DNA from 3 places in the Bradyrhizobium sp. DN3 genome. Region 3 is predicted to be linked to each of the others. Evidence: riboswitches for the same ligand, from Rfam matches in the RefSeq annotation. Region 3 holds a riboswitch; each other region holds the start of a gene.
What was found. Region 3 has a riboswitch for cobalamin ahead of AAE027_RS20670 (TonB-dependent receptor). Riboswitches for the same ligand answer to the same signal wherever they lie in the genome.
Positions count from the first base shown of each region.

Region 1: it holds a riboswitch for cobalamin, as region 3 does, so the genes downstream of both, metE (5-methyltetrahydropteroyltriglutamate--homocysteine S-methyltransferase) here and AAE027_RS20670 (TonB-dependent receptor) in region 3, are expected to answer to the same signal.
Region 2: it holds a riboswitch for cobalamin, as region 3 does, so the genes downstream of both, AAE027_RS32635 (TonB-dependent receptor) here and AAE027_RS20670 (TonB-dependent receptor) in region 3, are expected to answer to the same signal.

Region 1 is NZ_JAULLN010000020.1:132,894-135,156, forward strand. Features, by position in the region: gene metE (5-methyltetrahydropteroyltriglutamate--homocysteine S-methyltransferase) at 1-899, opposite strand, end outside; cobalamin riboswitch at 1,002-1,204, opposite strand; gene AAE027_RS27300 (nodulate formation efficiency C protein) at 2,194-2,263, shown strand, end outside.
Region 2 is NZ_JAULLN010000030.1:2,113-4,375, forward strand. Features, by position in the region: partial or broken gene AAE027_RS32635 (TonB-dependent receptor) at 1-867, opposite strand, end outside; cobalamin riboswitch at 1,068-1,282, opposite strand; gene AAE027_RS32640 (hypothetical protein) at 1,372-1,629, opposite strand; gene AAE027_RS32645 (hypothetical protein) at 1,781-1,990, opposite strand; gene AAE027_RS32650 (hypothetical protein) at 2,143-2,263, opposite strand, start outside.
Region 3 is NZ_JAULLN010000013.1:189,931-192,193, reverse strand. Features, by position in the region: gene cobT (nicotinate-nucleotide--dimethylbenzimidazole phosphoribosyltransferase) at 1-391, shown strand, start outside; gene AAE027_RS20675 (histidine phosphatase family protein) at 398-970, opposite strand; cobalamin riboswitch at 1,043-1,243, shown strand; gene AAE027_RS20670 (TonB-dependent receptor) at 1,359-2,263, shown strand, end outside.

The sequences.
Region 1 (2,263 bases), on a different contig from region 3:
TCACTTCGTGCGCCGGCAATGATCTGATCCAATAACTGTGGCGCTCGAACCAGATCGAGGTGCAATCCGGCAATTGGCAGCCTCAAGGCGGTGTCTAGATTGTCGCCGAGGTCGCCGAAATAGCTGGCAACCATGATCTTGATGGCCGGGCCCTCCTTGGCGAGCCGGTCATAGGCATGTAGCAAAGATTTTCGCGACCCCTCATCCAGATCAAGAACCAGGCAGGGCTCGTCGAACTGAACCCAATTTGCCCCGCGTTTGGCCAATTCCTGCAGAACCTCGATATAGGCCGGTATCAGATCATCCAGTAGTGAGAGTGGCAGGAACGCAGGATCGGCACTCTTGCCGAGCTTCAAGAATGTAACCGGCCCGATCAGGACAGGGCGGGTCTGGAAGCCAAGGGCCTTGGCTTCCTCATACTCCTCGATCGGCTTTCGAGAGCGCAATCTGAAAGTCTGTCCCCTGTGAAACTCGGGGACCATGTAGTGGTAGTTGGTATCGAACCACTTGGTCATCTCCTGCGCGGGTGCGCCAAATCCGCGCGGTCCGTGACCGCAACTCGCACCCTGGTCGTCGCATTGTGAACCGCGGGCCATGGCGAAGTACGTCTTGAGCGAAACGGATTCGGTTTTCGAGGCGTAGATCTCCGGGATGGCGCCAACCATGACACTTGTGTCGAGCACCTGGTCATACAGCGAGAAATCGTTCGATGGAATGACCGTGACGCCGATAGATTTCTGACGAGCCCAGTTCGCGGCACGCAGGCCAGCTGCGTCCTCGAGCAACTGCTGTTCGCTGCTTTTTCCGGCCCAGTAGCTTTCTAGAGCGAGTTTGAGCTCGCGCCTGGGACCGATGCGTGGCGTTCCGAGCGTGGCAACCGGAAGAGAGAGAAGAGACATAGCGTTAACCCATGTTGGGGGCAAAGGCCATGGCGGACGCAGGCAGGGGAAGTCGCGCAGTGCGACGGCTGCTTGGCGCACCACCGGGACACCCCGCCCGTGGACGAATATATTGTCGGGGCAGGTCTCCTGGCTCGCGGGTCATCGCTGCTGTCCGGCCTTCCCGAAGCCGCGCAGGCTTCAGTGACATCGTTGGACAGCGGCTCGCCGCTCACAGTTGCGGGGGCAGCGCCGGCATGTTCACCGGCTTCCCTCTTAGCTCCGGATCAAATGGAAACCGGAGAACCTCGACGACTTGGATTATCGGCAAGAGAACTCTTCCGTCAACCTCTCAGATTTGTCTCAAGCTAAATGCTGCGACATCTGCTACGCGAATGGCCGTGCATCTCTATCGTTGAGACGATGTAGAAGCGCTCTCCAATCAGCGATATCGGAATGACCATCGGAGCTGCCCGCGGCCCGCACGCCAGATAGGTGGAAGGGACAAATGCGGCTTGCGCGGTCGGGACTGCGGCCTCGAGCAGAACGCATTTGATGCAAGCCCCGGCTTCCCAGCGGTTCTTCGAGCACGTCCGCCATCCAGCCGCCTTCTCGACCAACAGGATCCGGGTTGAGTAGGCCCAAGACACCTGGCGAAGCCAGCAACATACCCGGCGAGCACGTTGATTTGCGGTGCCAGCCCGACTCCAAATGCTCGGCGGTGAAGATCGGCTTCGCGTCGTTAGCCATCGAGTGCAAAGCGCAGTTGGCTGAGGCTGCTCTCGAATTCCGGAGCCGAAAGGAGGCGCCAAACGCGCCATGGCCCCTTGGCCGCAAGTGCCCAAAGGCATGGCAGAGATCGAAAGCCCACATTCCGGCAACGATACCGAACCAAACGGTTCAATGGCGGCACACGTGCTCCCAATTCTCATCAGGAACTTGGCACCGAGGCGTTCCGCTGCGCCGTCGAATACCCGCTGCGTGCGAGGATGCATAAGCCGCGATGGATAGGCTGAATGGAACCATCGAAACGTGCGCAAGTCGGAAAGTCGACAAAGAGGACACAAAACCGGTGCGAATTGCCGTCTATTACGTGGCACGAAGAATGCAAGTCCTCGGCATGCCCAGTCTCCTCCTGCTGGGCATGTCCAGCACAGCAAATTGAGGCTGTCGCTGGCAACTGAAGTTAGCGGCGCGCGACATAGAGGGGAGCGCATGCTCGCGCGGGACCGGCGGTCGCCCCGTTGCGTCGCCGCTAACTTCTTGCGCTCGCGCATAACAGGTTGAAGGTTACCCGCTTTGGAACGACGTGTGGATGAATAGGCCGACGGTTATGAAGAAAATGTCTGGAAGACGCGCGCTATGGTTTTGTCTCGGTCGATTCC
Region 2 (2,263 bases), on a different contig from region 3:
CCGGTTAGTCGCGAGCTCGTCGAGGCCGATCGAGGGATCGACGGTGCGGCCCCCCGGCAGTCGCAGTTCCTGATTGTCGCTGGTCACGGTCAGGAAAGCAGTCAACCCCGGCGTCGTGTAGTTCAGATTGCCGATACCGTTCTCCTGGGAATAGCGATTGTTGTCGCGATAGCCATCGGTCTTGACGGTATTGCCGTAAAACGAGGTCGACCACGGACCGGAATTGAGCGATGTCGAGACGTTGCCGAGCCTGGTGTTGAACTAGCCGAAGCCGGCCTCGATGCGCGCGGCCATGGGCGGTCCGCCGACGCCGTTCTTGGTGGCGATGTTGATGACGCCGCCGACCGCATTGTCCCCATAGAGCACCGCACCGGAATTGCCGCGCGTGATCTCGATACGCTCGATGGAATTGAGCGGGATGGTAGCAAGGTCCACCTGCGCCATGTCGATGTCGTTCAGCCGTCGTCCGTTGACCAGCACCAGCGTGTTGGCGGTTGCGAACGCGCCGAAGCCGCGCAGGTCGACACTGGTCTTGGCGCCGATCGGACCGCCATAGAACGTCGTGATCTGGGCGCCCGGTACTTGCGTCGAGATGATCTCGGCAAGCGTCTGCGACGGCGCATGGGCGATGTCGGCGGCCGTGATGACGCTCGTGGCGGCGCCGACGATGCCTCCATTGTTGCTGGCCGCCTCGCCGCCAGAGCCGGACGAGCCGGTCCGTGTCGGCGCGCCGTTCGGCATCGCCCGGCGCCTCCCCGTGTCGCCATCGCTGGTCGCCCTGGCACGCGTGCGGTTCTGATCGTCGGGCCTGGTCACTTCGACCGGTGGCAACTGCTCGGCGGCAGTCTGGGCGCGGGCGCCCCTCATATTGAAGACAACAACGGGAATGATGAAGCTGGACGCCAGCCAGGCCGTGCGACGGCACCGGACGGCGGCGGAAACGGAAGACATGCGAATAAAACCTCGGCAGGACGTCAGTGGCACGTCACAGCGAACGAGGTTTCACGACGGAGCGATCAATCGCTCCGGTGAAGCTAATGTCTGTACTCCCCGACCGACATCTTCGCGTGTGACCACGGCTGACGGCAGGTCTCCTGGCTCGCGGGTCGTGACCTCTCCGTCGCCTTCCCAGGACCGAGATTCCCAGTGGCATAGGACGAGAGATTCGCCGCTTACAGTTGCGGGGGCAGCCATGGCATTGAGAAGATCCCAGCGTTGGGAAAATCTCGCACCACGTTCCCTTTTGATCTCCGTGAGGAGAACCGTCGTGGATCTTTTACGAGTCGTGCAGCCCGGGAGTCAATCGGCTGGTTGCATCTGGCAGCGACAACTCGCCGCTACCGGTGCGTCCCGCAAGCAGAGGCCCAGCAGCTACGTCCGCCCTCGCGGGCGCTGGGCCTGCGCCCAAGCGACGGCGACGTCGCGTGGCGGAACATCGATGCGCTTGATCGGCGTTAGTTCGCCGGAGGCAGAGACGATCGCTGTCTCCTCGCGGCGGCAGCGCGAACACACGAAACGGACCTCACGCGGGAATGCCGACCAGCTTGAACGTTTGACGTTGGCAGCCATCGGCCAAGCGTCGCAATGCGAGCACGACACCAGGAGCCGGCCGGGATCGAGCATACCCATTCAATCGGACTCCACGTCTTGCCCGCTTCCTTCAATGATTGATCCAAGTGAATCGTTCCGGTGCCTGGGCACCGCCGACGGCCTCCTGTCTTTTGGCGCGTCGTCAGCGACTTTGGGTGCGTCGCTCCCGACCTTCGCACGCATCAAGAACTCAGCGAGCCCCCTTGAGGGTGCAGGAGGTCGTGCAGGTGACCGTGGTGCCGTGATCGCATGACTTGCAGGCGCTGACGCACTGGTTCATGTCGCGAGGATTGTAGCTGTAGTTTCGCATCGGGCAGGTCGACGTCGAGCCGGTGATGTCCTGCTCCTGATCGCAGGCCGCCGTCATGAGCGCGAATATGATCACTGCAACGAGGCGCATGGGATTGCCCGTCAAACATGGCAAGTGACACTCGCGAGGCGCGCTGCATCGCAACGAGCCCCGGCCTTCCCACCGCGAGCCATCGCCAATCAGCGACGCCCGCATGCGTCTGAGAATGCGCGCCAAATGTTAAGAACGGATTGCAGTCGGCCTCAAGCAGCAGCGCTGGTCGCGATCGCCTGCCGCATATCCACTGCCAGCTGGCGGTACTGCTCGGCGAGCTTCAGATAGAACTCGCGCTTGGTGCTGTCGGTGGCGAGCTTGGCGATCAGC
Region 3 (2,263 bases):
GCGCCATGGCATTGCGAGGGCTTCGCCCGAAAGCATCCTGTGCGCCGTCGGCGGTCTCGAGATCGCGGCGATCTCAGGCGCGATCATTGCAGCTGCGCAACGCCGCATCCCTGTATTGATCGACGGCTTCATCGTGTCGGTGGCGGCGCTGGCGGCGGTGCGGATCAACCCGTCGTGCCGGCCGTTCCTGCTGCCGTCGCATCAATCGGCAGAGCAGGGGCATCGGCTGGTGCTGCGTGCGCTGAACGTGCAGCCGCTGATCAGCCTCGATCTCAGGCTTGGGGAGGGATCGGGCGCCGCGATCGCGCTGCCGCTGGTGCGGTCGGCTTGCGCGCTCCACAACGGCATGGCGACGTTTGCGCAGGCCAATGTACCGGATCGCCCGGCCTGACCCGGCTCAGGCCAATCGCTGATTGACGGAAACGACGCGCCACCCGGTGGCGAGCCGGTCGATCCGGGTGAGCGACAGCGGATCGATCACGAAGCGCAAGGCGGCGTGCGGTGTCAGATCCAGCGCGATGCAGAGCGCAGCGCGGATCGTGCCGGAATGCACGACGAGCGCTGCGGAGCCCGCGCCGATCCGCGAGAGCCCAAGCCGGACGCGCGTGACCTGATCCTCAAAGCTCTCGCCGCCCGGCGGACGTCCGCGCGCCGGATCGCTCCAGAATTGCGCATAGGCCTCGTCGCCAGCCGCGCCGATCTCGTCATGCCGACGGCCGGTCCATGCGCCAAAATCTTGTTCACTGAATTCGGGCATCAGCTCGGGCGCGAGTCCCAGCGCCTGGGCGGTCTCGACCGTGCGCCGCGACGGGCTGGCATAGCTCGCAGCGCCTCGCGGCAGGCACTGCCGCAGGGCCTGCAATTGCGCGCGATCGCCGAGATCGGCCGGCGCGTCAGCCGCGTGGATCGTCCCTGTGACGCCGTCGACCGGTGCATGCCGTATCAGCCAGAGGAAGGTCTCGCCTTCCACGCTCATCTCCGAGGAAGTTGGTTGTTGTGGCAATAACGCCGCAGCTTGCACATTGACTCTGTCTTGGTCGTAATCCTAGATGGCTTCGACGGTTTCCCCGAGAGGGGATGAAAAGGGAATGCGGTGCGGGGACATTGCCCCAATGCCGCGGCTGCCCCCGCAACTGTAAGCGGTGAATCCTTCGTCAGAAGCCACTGGGTCCTCGGTCCCGGGAAGGCGACGAAGCGGTCACGACCCGCGAGCCAGGAGACCTGCCGTCAGCCGTGGTCACACGCGAAGATGTCGGTCGGGGAGTACAGACATTCGGCTTCATCGGACGGCTGATTAGCCCAGGGTGAGACCTCGTTCGCTGTGACGTGCCACTGACGTCATACCGAGGTTTCGAACCGTGTCTTCCACCCGCATTGTACGACCGCGCCGCTTCCTGCTTGCCTCCGCAGCTCTTGCGTCACTAGCCGCCGCGGATGTATCTGCCGCACTGGCGCAGCAGGCCCGCGAACCCCTGCCGCCGGTCGAGGTGTCGCCGGCGCAATCCCGCAAGCAGGCCAAGCCGGCGGGCCGGGAGGCGCAGAGCGCCCGCCGTGCAGCTGCACGCAGACCGGCGGCCGCGTCCGCAGCGCCCAAGCCTGTCGCGCCGGCCGCCGCGGCAGCAACGCCGCTCAACAGCAATGCGGTCGCCGAAAGCGCCTCGCGGCTCGGCCTCACCGTGCGTGAAACGCCGGCGACCGTCGAGGTGATTTCGGCCGAGACGATGCGCGAGCAGGGCTATCGCACTGTCTCCGAGGTGGCGCAGGGCGCAGTCGGTGTCACCTCCGGCGACAACCCGGCTGAACCTTCGGCCTTCTCCATGCGCGGCTTCACCAACAGCCAGATCAACACGCTCTACAACGGCATCAAGATCGGTCCGCAGAACATGACCTCGCGGATCGCGGATACCGCCAATCTCGAGGCCGTGGAATTCCTGAAGGGCCCGGCCTCGCTGATCTCGGGCGAGGGCGCTGCCGGCGGCGCGATCAACTTCGTCACCAAGCAGCCGCATACCGGACCGATCCGGAATGAAGCTGACTTCTCCTGGGATTCCCTGAACTCGTTCCGCGCCCATTACGGCTCCGGCGGCAGCACCAACGTGCAGGGGCTGGACTACCGCTTCGACATCAGCCGTTCCACGCTCAACGGCTTTGCCGACGATACCAATGTCAAGACGTTCGACACGTCCGGCCAGCTCAACTACCGCATCTCCGACAGCCTCAAGGTCTGGGGCGCGATCGAATATCGGGAGGATCGCTCGAAGGC